2 regions of the Variovorax sp. J22R115 genome follow, and region 1 is predicted to be linked to the other one. Evidence: riboswitches for the same ligand, from Rfam matches in the RefSeq annotation. Region 1 holds a riboswitch; the other holds the start of a gene.
The links. Region 1 has a riboswitch for glycine ahead of QTI04_RS20200 (FAD-dependent oxidoreductase). Riboswitches for the same ligand answer to the same signal wherever they lie in the genome.
Positions count from the first base shown of each region.

Region 2: it holds a riboswitch for glycine, as region 1 does, so the genes downstream of both, gcvT (glycine cleavage system aminomethyltransferase GcvT) here and QTI04_RS20200 (FAD-dependent oxidoreductase) in region 1, are expected to answer to the same signal.

Region 1 is NZ_JASZYM010000011.1:122,086-126,999, reverse strand. Features, by position in the region: gene QTI04_RS20200 (FAD-dependent oxidoreductase) at 1-1,155, opposite strand, end outside; glycine riboswitch at 1,236-1,342, opposite strand; glycine riboswitch at 1,365-1,449, opposite strand; gene QTI04_RS20195 (helix-turn-helix transcriptional regulator) at 1,480-2,214, opposite strand; gene QTI04_RS20190 (hypothetical protein) at 2,339-3,181, shown strand; gene QTI04_RS20185 (MFS transporter) at 3,208-4,914, shown strand, end outside.
Region 2 is NZ_JASZYM010000002.1:386,925-391,838, forward strand. Features, by position in the region: gene denD (D-erythronate dehydrogenase) at 1-62, shown strand, start outside; gene QTI04_RS04830 (TRAP transporter substrate-binding protein) at 102-1,070, shown strand; gene QTI04_RS04835 (TRAP transporter small permease) at 1,165-1,677, shown strand; gene QTI04_RS04840 (TRAP transporter large permease) at 1,674-2,966, shown strand; glycine riboswitch at 3,035-3,134, shown strand; glycine riboswitch at 3,148-3,261, shown strand; gene gcvT (glycine cleavage system aminomethyltransferase GcvT) at 3,308-4,471, shown strand; gene gcvH (glycine cleavage system protein GcvH) at 4,509-4,886, shown strand.

The DNA of each region.
Region 1 (4,914 bases):
GGGGGTGCCGGGGGCAGTATTGAGGAAGAGGTTGGGCAGGCGCGTCTTCCCGATCATCGGCAGGCGATTCGTGCTCACTGCGTGCATCTCGGTGGCGAGAGAAGCTCGTGCCGTGTCCGCCGCACCGGGGAGCAGCTTTTCCACGCGTCTCAGGATGGCATCGAAGCGATCCGAATCCGGTTCGCGATCTTCCTCGAGGCCGGCGCGTACGGTGGCGGTGACGCGCAATTGGTCGCCTTCGGGGGTTTCGATGCGGGTGATGCGCAGCTTGCCTTGCACGTCGCGCAACGCGACGCGCGGGGCACGGGACGCATCCTTGACCGGTATCGTGACGATGTACTCGCGCACGAAGCGCAGCGGCATGTCGACGCCGAGGTATTCCGCATGCGGCACGCTGGATGCGCCCAGCGCCAGCACGTAGGCTTGCGCGCGCAGCGTCATGGGCTGGCCCGCGGGGTCGAGCAACTCGACGCGGTCGATGCGGCCGTCGCGGTCCTTCAGCGAAACCACGGTGTGCTTCGTCAGGAAGCGCACACCCGCAGCGCGGCACATGAAGACGAGACTTGCGGCGAACTGCGCAGGATCACGGGCCGGGTCTTCGACCGAATAGGTGGCTCCGGCGAGCTTCGCACGCATGGCCAGCAGCGCGGGTTCCATGCGGATCGCGTCGTCGGCCGAGAACAGTTGTTCCTCGCAGCCCAGTTCGGACCAGTGCGGCGCGCGCGCCAGGCGGGCGCCGAAGGCTTCCGCGCAGGTGAAGACATTCAGCAGACCGCCTACACGCGAGCCCTGGGGCAAGCCGCCCTCCTCCCGAAGCACGCGAGCGCTCTTGCGGCTGTAGGCGGCAAGACGCACGAGGTGTTCGCGGGGATCGCGCTGGGGGCGCGCGCCGATGGCCCTGTCGACCAGCCTGGAGACGTGCCGGCGCATGCCTGCGCGCAGCTTGGCCCATCTGCCCAGTGTGCTTCCCGTGCCCGTGGAATCGGCCCCGGAACACTGCGGCGTCGGTGCGCCGCCCTGCGGCGCCACACGGCCACGGGCCTTGGCCGCGGGCGTCGCATGCCGGTCGACCACGGTCACTTCGTGACCGAGCTGTTGAAGGTAATAGGCCGATGTGACGCCGAGCAAGCCGGCGCCGAGCACAACCACGCGCATGTCCAGATCCTTGTGGGATGACATGAACGGCGGGTGTTGGTGCTCACTGTGCGGAGCGGCCGTGACCCGAGGTTCAAACTGCCGCTCCCCCTGTCTCTGTTACCTGAGAGATTCATCCGGTGCGACCTGCAGCGGACTTGCTCCTTCGGTGCGCCACATGGCGTGGCGTCTCTCCAGTCGGCGATGTTTCAATCGGAAGCAGTGACCGAACCGCGAATGCGGTTCACCTGAGCGTTCATGGGAGTTTGCGCCATCGGTGGGACGGCAGTGCGTCCACTTTTCTGCAGCCCAAGATTTTATAGAGGAAACCGGTTTCTGTGTGTTTCAGGCTCGGCGCAGGCGCGTGAAGAGCTCGAACTCCCAGTTGCGCATGCCCAGCAGCAGGGTGTAGCCCTCGCGCTCCTTGGGCGAAAGCTTCTGGTCGGTCTGGTGCTGCTGTGCGAAGTCCTGCGCGACGCGCTGAAGACGGTCCAGGAAGGCGGGCGCGAGCGACTTGCTGATCGATCCGTGCACCAGCAGAAGCCCCTCGGCGGGGCCGTCGAAGCCGCCGCGGTAGTAGTCGAGCACGACGTTCTCGCGAAAGAAATCCATGACCGGGCCGTGGGGCCGCCAGCGGAAGGTCTTCGCCAGCTTCAGCCGGTAGCGGTTCAGCGGGCGCAGTTCGATGATGCCGATGCGGTCGAGCTGCGCCAGGTAGCCGATGCATTCGGCTTCGGTGATCCGGTAGGCGCCGACGATCTGCTCCAGCGTCCATTGGCTCAGCACGCAGATGGCCAGCAGCAGGAGCTTCTTGTCCTTGACCACCGCCTTTTCCTGCTCCAGCGTCAGTTCCTTGAGCAGCGGCTGCGCGTCGGCCACGCGCCGTGCGAGTTCGGCGAAATCGATCTTGAGGGCCCGGCAGATGGCATCGACCCGGGTGAGCGGCATGTCGCCCTTGGCAAGCATTCGCTTGACGCTGGATTCGGCCATGTCCAGCGACTTGGCGAGATCCGCGTAGGTCATATGGGCGTTCTTGAGTTCGTTCTTGAGGGCCTGGACCAGGTCGACGGTGGTGCTCATGAGGGGGGGCGGGTATTGCCGGCTGATACCGGGAGTGGTGGAAAAGTACGCCGTATCGATTTTCGATGCCGAACGGTGGGTTGACAACCTAGATTCCACCCCAAGCCAACCACCGGAGCCCGCCATGTCCCTGTCGTCCCTCTCCCACCGCGAACGCTGCCTGCTGTCGTTGTTCGCCCTGCTCGTGCTGGCAGCGGTCGTGGGGCCGGCGGTTCCCTCGTCCGGGCTCGGTGCGGCGCCCTTTGCCGATGGCCACGCCTGGCGCGGCCTGCCGAACGCCATGGACGTGCTGAGTAATCTGCCTTTTGCCGCGATCGGCATCTGGGGCCTGCGCTGGCTGCATTGGCTCGATCGCGCGCACGAACAAGCCCAGGATGCGGCGCCGCTGCCCCAGGCCGCATTCCAGCCGCCCGTCAATTCGCTGGATTGCGCGTGGATGTTCTTCGCGGGCCTGATCCTCACGGCCGTGGGATCGGCCTTCTATCACCTGGAGCCCGACAGCATGCGCCTGGCGGCCGACCGCGCCGGCATGGCCGTGGCCTTCGCCGGGCTGGTGGGCTTCGCAGTGTGCGAGCGGGTGAGTGCGCGCGCCGGCTGGCCCGCCGCCTGGTTCACGCTGGCAGGCGGGCTGCTGGCGGCGGCCATCTGCCACACCACCGGGAACGCGCTGCCCTGGGCGCTGGTTCAGTTCGGCGGCATGGCGCTGGTTGCGGCGCTGGCGCTGACCAAGCCGTTGAACGGCGCGATCGGCCTCAAGCTCGGCTGGGTGATCTTCTTCTACCTGCTCGCCAAGATGTTCGAGCTGGCGGACCATGCGATCTTCGAAGCGACGCATCAGTTCGTGTCGGGGCACAGCCTCAAGCACCTGACCGCGGCGCTGGCGGCGCTGCCGGTTCTGCATGCCTTGCAGGCCATCGAACGGCAAGCCCTGCGGCACAATCCGGGCGCCGCCACCGTGACGGCGTGAGGGATCCTGCCAGCAAGGCTTTACGAATGACAACATCCGCCGACGCGTCTCCCCCCAGCCTGCCCGATTCGCACGGGCACGCCAACCAGTTTGCCCTCCTGGGCCAGCGGCGCTTTGCACCCTTCTTCTGGACGCAGTTCGCAGGCGCGGCCAACGACAACCTCTTCAAGTTCGCCTTTACGGTGATGGTCACGTACCAGCTGCAGATCAGCTGGATGCCACCCGCCATGGCGGGGCTGGCGATCGGCGCGTTGTTCATCCTGCCCTTCCTGCTGTTTTCCGCCACGGCGGGGCAGCTCACGGACAAGTACGACAAGACGAAGATGATCCGCTTCGTCAAGAACCTCGAGATCGCCATCATGCTGGTGGCCGCGTGGGGATTCTTCCGGGGGGATGCCGCGGTGCTGCTGGGCTGCGTCTTCCTGATGGGGCTGCACTCGACCTTGTTCGGCCCGGTCAAGTTCGCATACCTCCCGCAGGTGCTGGATTCCCGCGAACTCACGGGCGGCAACGGCATGGTCGAGATGGGGACCTTCGTCGCCATCCTGCTCGGGCAGGTCGCCGGCGGCCTGCTGGTGGCGCTGCCGGAGGTCGGTCATGCGACGGTGGCTTTCGCCTGCGTGCTGCTGGCCCTGGTCGGGCGAGGCGTGGCACAGGCGATTCCGTCTGCACCGGCCACCGATCCGGGCCTCACGATCAACTGGAACCCGATCAGCGAGACCTGGCGCAACCTCAGGCTGGCCCACGGCAACCTCGTCGTGTTCCGATCGCTGCTGGGCATCTCCTGGATGTGGTTCTTCGGCGCGGTATTCCTGAGCCAGTTCCCGAGCTTCGCAAAGGAAGTGCTGCACGGCAACGAACAAGTCGCCTCGCTCCTGCTCGTGGTCTTCTCGGTCGGTATCGGCATCGGCTCGCTGCTGTGCGAGACGCTCAGCCGCCGTCAGGTCGAAATCGGCCTGGTGCCGCTCGGCGCCATCGGCATGAGCGTGTTCGCCATCGACCTGTACTTTGCATCGCGTGCGCTTCCAGCGCCGGGCGACATGGGTCTGGGCAGCTTTGTGCGCGAGCCGGCCCATTGGCGCGTGATGGCCGACCTGGGCTTGCTGTCGCTTTTCGCGGGCCTCTACAGCGTGCCGATGTACGCACTGATCCAACTGCGCAGCCAGCCCACGCACCGGGCGCGGATCATTGCGGCCAACAACATCCTCAATGCGCTGTTCATGATCGGCAGCTCGATCATCGCGGGCGCCTTGCTCAAGGCCGGCTTCACGATCCCGCAGATATTCCTGTTCACGGGTATCGCCAACGCGGTCGTGGCCTTCTATATCTTCATGCTGGTGCCGGAGTACCTGCTGCGCTTCGTGGCCTGGATGCTCTCCCGCTTCGTCTATCGCTTCGACGTGAAGGGTGACGAGCACATTCCAACCGAAGGTGCCGCGGTACTGGTCTGCAACCACGTGAGCTTCATCGATGCGGTGCTGCTGATGGCCGCGAGCCCGCGTCCGATCCGCTTCATCATGGACCACCGCATCTTCCGCGTGCCGGTGCTCGGATGGCTGTTCAGGCTGGCCAAGGCGATCCCCATCGCACCGCAGAAAGAGGATCCGGCGGCCTACGAAGAAGCATTCGCGCAGGCTGTGCAGGTGCTGCGCGAGGGCGACCTGCTCGCGATCTTCCCGGAGGGCGCGATCACGCGCGACGGCAGCCTGCAACCGTTCAAGGGCGGCGTGATG
Region 2 (4,914 bases), on a different contig from region 1:
ACGTGATACGCGAATACGTCCGTGAAAATCCCGACGAGGTCAAGCTCCCTCTTCAGGCATAGTCGGTCGGGCATCCTTCCCGCAACCTCCCCGGAGACAACATGAAACTCGGCACCCTCGCCGCCTGCCTTTCGCTCGCCCTTGGCACCAGCGCCTTCGCACAGACCACCACGCTCAAGATCGGCTACGCCACGACGAAGGAATCGCACTACGGCGTCGGCTCCACGGTGTTCTGCGACGAGGTCGAGAAAGGCACGCAAGGCCGCTACAAGTGCCAGCATTTCCCCAACTCCGCACTGGGCGGCGAGCGCGAGCAGATCGAGGCCGTGCAACTCGGCACGCAGGACCTCGTCAACACGTCCACGGGCCCGGTCGGCAACTTCGTGCCCGAAGTCAAGATCGTCGACATCCCCTTCCTGTTCCGCGACTACGACCACGCGCGCAAGGTGATGGACGGCCCGATCGGCCAGGACATCCTCGCCAAGTTCCCGAGCAAGGGCATCATCGCGCTGGCCTGGACCGAGAACGGCTTCCGCCACATGACGAACAGCAAGCGCGACATCGTCAAGCCCTCCGACGCCGCCGGCCTGAAGATGCGCACCATGGAGAACAAGGTGCACATGGATGGCTACCGCACCTTCGGCATCCTGCCCACGCCGATGGCCTTCCCCGAGCTGTTCGGTGCCCTGCAGCAAGGCACGGTGGACGGCCAGGAGAACCCCATCCCCGTGATCCTGTCCTCCAAATTCGCACAGGTGCAGAACCACCTGTCATTGACGGGCCATGTCTATTCGCCGGCACTGCTGCTGCTGTCCCCCAAAGTCTGGAACAAGCTGTCGGACGCCGACAAGAAAGTGTTCGTCGAAGCCGCGAAGAAGGCCGGCGCCGCACAACGCAAGAAGGTCAACGAAGACGAGAACAACGGCATCGCCCAGCTCGAGAAGGACGGCATGAAGGTGACCCGCAAGGTCGACGGCGCCGCGTTCCGTGAAGCGCTGAAGCCCGCTTACGCGGGCTACGCCAAGGAATTCGGCGCCGACAACATCAAGAAGATCTCGGACGTCCAGTAAGCGCGGAAACGCGCCCCTTACGGCACCGCCGCCCGGTGAGCCAGCCATGGCACCGGGCGGTTCTCATTGCACAGATCCCACAACAACAGTCGTCGTGAAAACCTTCGAACACTATTTCCTGGCCGCGAACCGGTGGGCGCTGATCCTGCTGCTCGCCGCGATGTCGGTCATCATCTTCATCAACGTGGCGATGCGCTACCTCACGAGCAACTCGCTCGAATGGGCCGAGGAGGTCGCGCGCCACATGATGATCTGGCTCACCTTCCTCGGCGCCGGGCCGGTGCTGCGCTACGGCGGGCACATCGCGGTCGAGAACCTGCAGGACGCACTGCCGCCCAAGGCCGCCATCGCGATGCGTGCGGTGGTCGCGGCGCTGCTCTTCGCCTTCTTCGGCTTCATGGTCTGGTACGGCTGGCTCTACATGGAGCGCACGATGTTCCAGTTGACGGCCGTGACGCAGATTCCCTTCGCCTATATCTACAGCGCCATGATGTTCGGCGGCCTGCTGCTGATCGTGCACTGGCTCCTGATCGTGCGTGGCTACGTGCTGCGACGCGAATTCGCATCCGACGCGCACTTCGATGCGGCCGCGAGCGCCTCGCTATGAACGCCAGCCTCGTCCTCATCCTCTCGGTGTGCGTGTTCCTCGCGATCGGCGTGCCGGTCGCTTTCGCACTGGGCCTCGCCACGGCCGCGACGCTGATCCTCGCCGAGTCCTACCCGCTGATGGTGCTGCTGAAGGAAACCTTCACCGGCATCGACAGCTTTCCGCTGATGGCGGTGCCCTTCTTCATCCTTGCCGCTGAGCTCATGAGTGGCGGTTCGCTGACGGAGGTGCTGCTGCGCTTCGCCGGCCAGTTCGTCGGCCACCGGCGCGGCGGGTTGGGCTACACCAACGTGGTGTCGCTGACTTTCTTCTCGGGCATCTCGGGATCGGCGCTGGCCGACGCGGCGGGGCCGGGCTCCATGCTCATCAAGATGATGGACAAGGCCGGCTACGACCGCTCATACGCCGCCGCGCTGACTGCCTCGACCGCCATTGTCGGGCCCATCATCCCGCCCTCGATCATCATGATCATCTACGCGCTGCAGGACGACAATGTGTCAGTCGGCAGCCTGTTCGTGGCGGGCCTCATTCCAGGCCTGCTGATCGCGGTGGCGATGTGCGCGGTCAACTTCCACGTGTCGAAGAAGCGCAACTACAAGGGCGACGGCGGCATGCCGCCCTGGAACGAAGTGCTGCTGACGACGTGGAAGGCGATCCCCGCGATCCTGCTGCCGGTAGTGATCCTCGGCGGGATGCGGGCCGGGTGGTTCACGCCGACCGAGGCATCGGTGGTGGCGGTGTTCTATGCGTTGGTGTGCGGCAAGTTCGTCTACCGCACGCTCGAGTGGAAAGCGCTGCCCGACATCCTCTCGCGTTCCGCCTTGCTCTCGGCATCCGTGCTCATCATCATCGGCTTGTCGGCTTCGTTCGCATGGATCCTGACCATCGAGAACGTGCCGCAGACGCTGGCCGAGTGGCTGGCGGGCATGAACCTGTCGCCGTGGATGTTCCTGATCATCGTGAACGTCTTCCTGCTGCTCTTCGGCATCTTCATCGAGCCGCTGCCGGGCGTGATGGTGCTGGCGCCGATCCTTGCGCCGGTGGCGGTCAAGCTGGGCATCGATCCGATCCACTTCGCGATGATCGTGATCTACAACCTCACGCTCGGCATGATCACACCGCCGGTGGGTGGGCTGCTCTTCGTCACCTGCAACGTCTCGCGCGTGCCGATGTCGCAACTGGTGCGCGAACTGGTGCCCTTCCTGTGGGCGCACGGCGCGGTACTGCTGGTGCTCACCTTCATGCCGGCGCTCAGCACATGGCTGCCGCGGCTGTGGGGCTTCAAGTAGCGCCCGGTCACCACGGTGTCATGCTGATGCACTGAAATCGCAGACCGACCCGGCGCCGATCCACTACACTCGCCGGGTCAGGAGAGAGCCCCGCGACAGCGGTGCCGCCGAAGGCGCAGGTCCCCTCGAAACAAGGGCCCGAACGCTCAGGCAAAAGGACTGACGAGGCGCCCTGCACGGGCGTTTCCTTGCTGGAGAGAGACGGCCCATCACCACGTCGGAGGGGCTGTCCACCGAAGGAGCAAACCCCGATCGTGGGGCGAATCTCTCAGGTAAAGCGGACAGCAGGGGTGGCCCATGGCTCCGGTCATGGATCTGGACTGCCCCTTTTGGAGAGTGCCTTGGCCTCCGCATCGACCGACGATCTTCTGAAGACCCCGCTTCACGCCCTGCACGTTGAGCTCGGCGCCCGCATGGTTCCCTTCGCGGGCTATTCGATGCCGGTGCAATACCCCGCCGGCCTGATGGCCGAGCACAAGCACACGCGCGAGGCCGCGGGCCTGTTCGACATTTCCCACATGGGCCAGCTGCGCCTCGTCGGCCCGGATGCCGCGGCAGCTTTCGAGACCCTCATGCCGGTCGACGTGATCGGCCTGGCGCCGGGCAAGCAGCGCTATGGCCTGCTGCTCAACGACGAGGGCGGCATCCTCGACGACCTGATGTTCTTCAACGAGGGCCACGATTCGCTCTTCGTGATCGTGAACGGCGCCTGCAAGCAGACCGACATCGCGCACATCACGGCGAAGATCGGCAAGCGCTGCCAGGTCTTGCCGATGCCCGACCATGCGTTGCTGGCACTTCAGGGGCCGCAAGCCGCGGCCACGCTCGCGCGCCTGTCGCCCGGCGTGGAGCGCTTCGTCTTCATGACGGGCGGCGCCGTTCAGATCGGCGGCCTGCCGGCCTTCGTCGCGCGCAGCGGCTACACGGGCGAGGACGGCTTCGAGATCTCGGTCGCCGCCAAGGACGCCGAGGCGCTGGCTCGCCTGCTCCTTGCTCAGCCCGAGGTCAAGCCCATCGGCCTGGGCGCGCGCAATTCGCTGCGGCTCGAAGCCGGGCTCTGCCTCTACGGCAACGACATCGATGAAACCACCACGCCCGTCGAGGCGTCGCTCGGCTGGGCGATGCAGAAGGTTCGGCGCACCGGCGGCGAGCGCGAAGGCGGATTTCCCGGCGCGGTCCGGATCCTGGCGCAACTCACGGCTGCCAGCGGCACGGCGGGCCATCTCGACCACGACACGCTGAAGCGCAAGCGCGTCGGCCTGGTCGCACTGGAGCGCGTTCCGGTGCGCGATGGCACGCTCCTTGAGTCGTTCGAAGGCCTGGCCATCGGTCATGTGACCAGCGGCTTGCTCGGCCCCACGGTCGACCGGCCGGTCGCGATGGGCTACGTGGCACTGGCCTACGCGGAGCCGGGCACGCGCATCCAGGCCATCGTGCGCGGCAAGCCCGTGCCGATGGAAGTGAGCACCATGCCTTTTGTCCCTGCGCACTATTTCCGCGGTTGATTCCCACCGACATTCTTTTATCCAAGGAGCTTCCTTCATGACCATCAAGTACACCAAGGACCACGAGTGGGTTCAGCAAGACGCAGACACCACGCTCGTGACCGTCGGCATCACGGTGCATGCACAAGACGCACTGGGCGACGTGGTGTTCGTCGACCTGCCGGAAGTCGGCAAGACTTTCAACCAGGGCGATGTGGCGGGCGTGGTCGAGTCGGTCAAGGCCGCGGCCGACGTGTTCATGCCGGTCTCGGGCGAGATCACCGAAGTCAACGAGGCGCTGCGCGCCGATCCCTCGCTCGCCAACAGCGCCCCGATGGATGCAGGCTGGTTCTTCAAGGTGCGCATCAGCGATGCGATCCAGCTCGAAGCGCTGCTGGACGAGACGGCGTACGAGAAATTTTCTGCCGACAACTGATCCCTGACCGACCCCACTTCCGCCAACC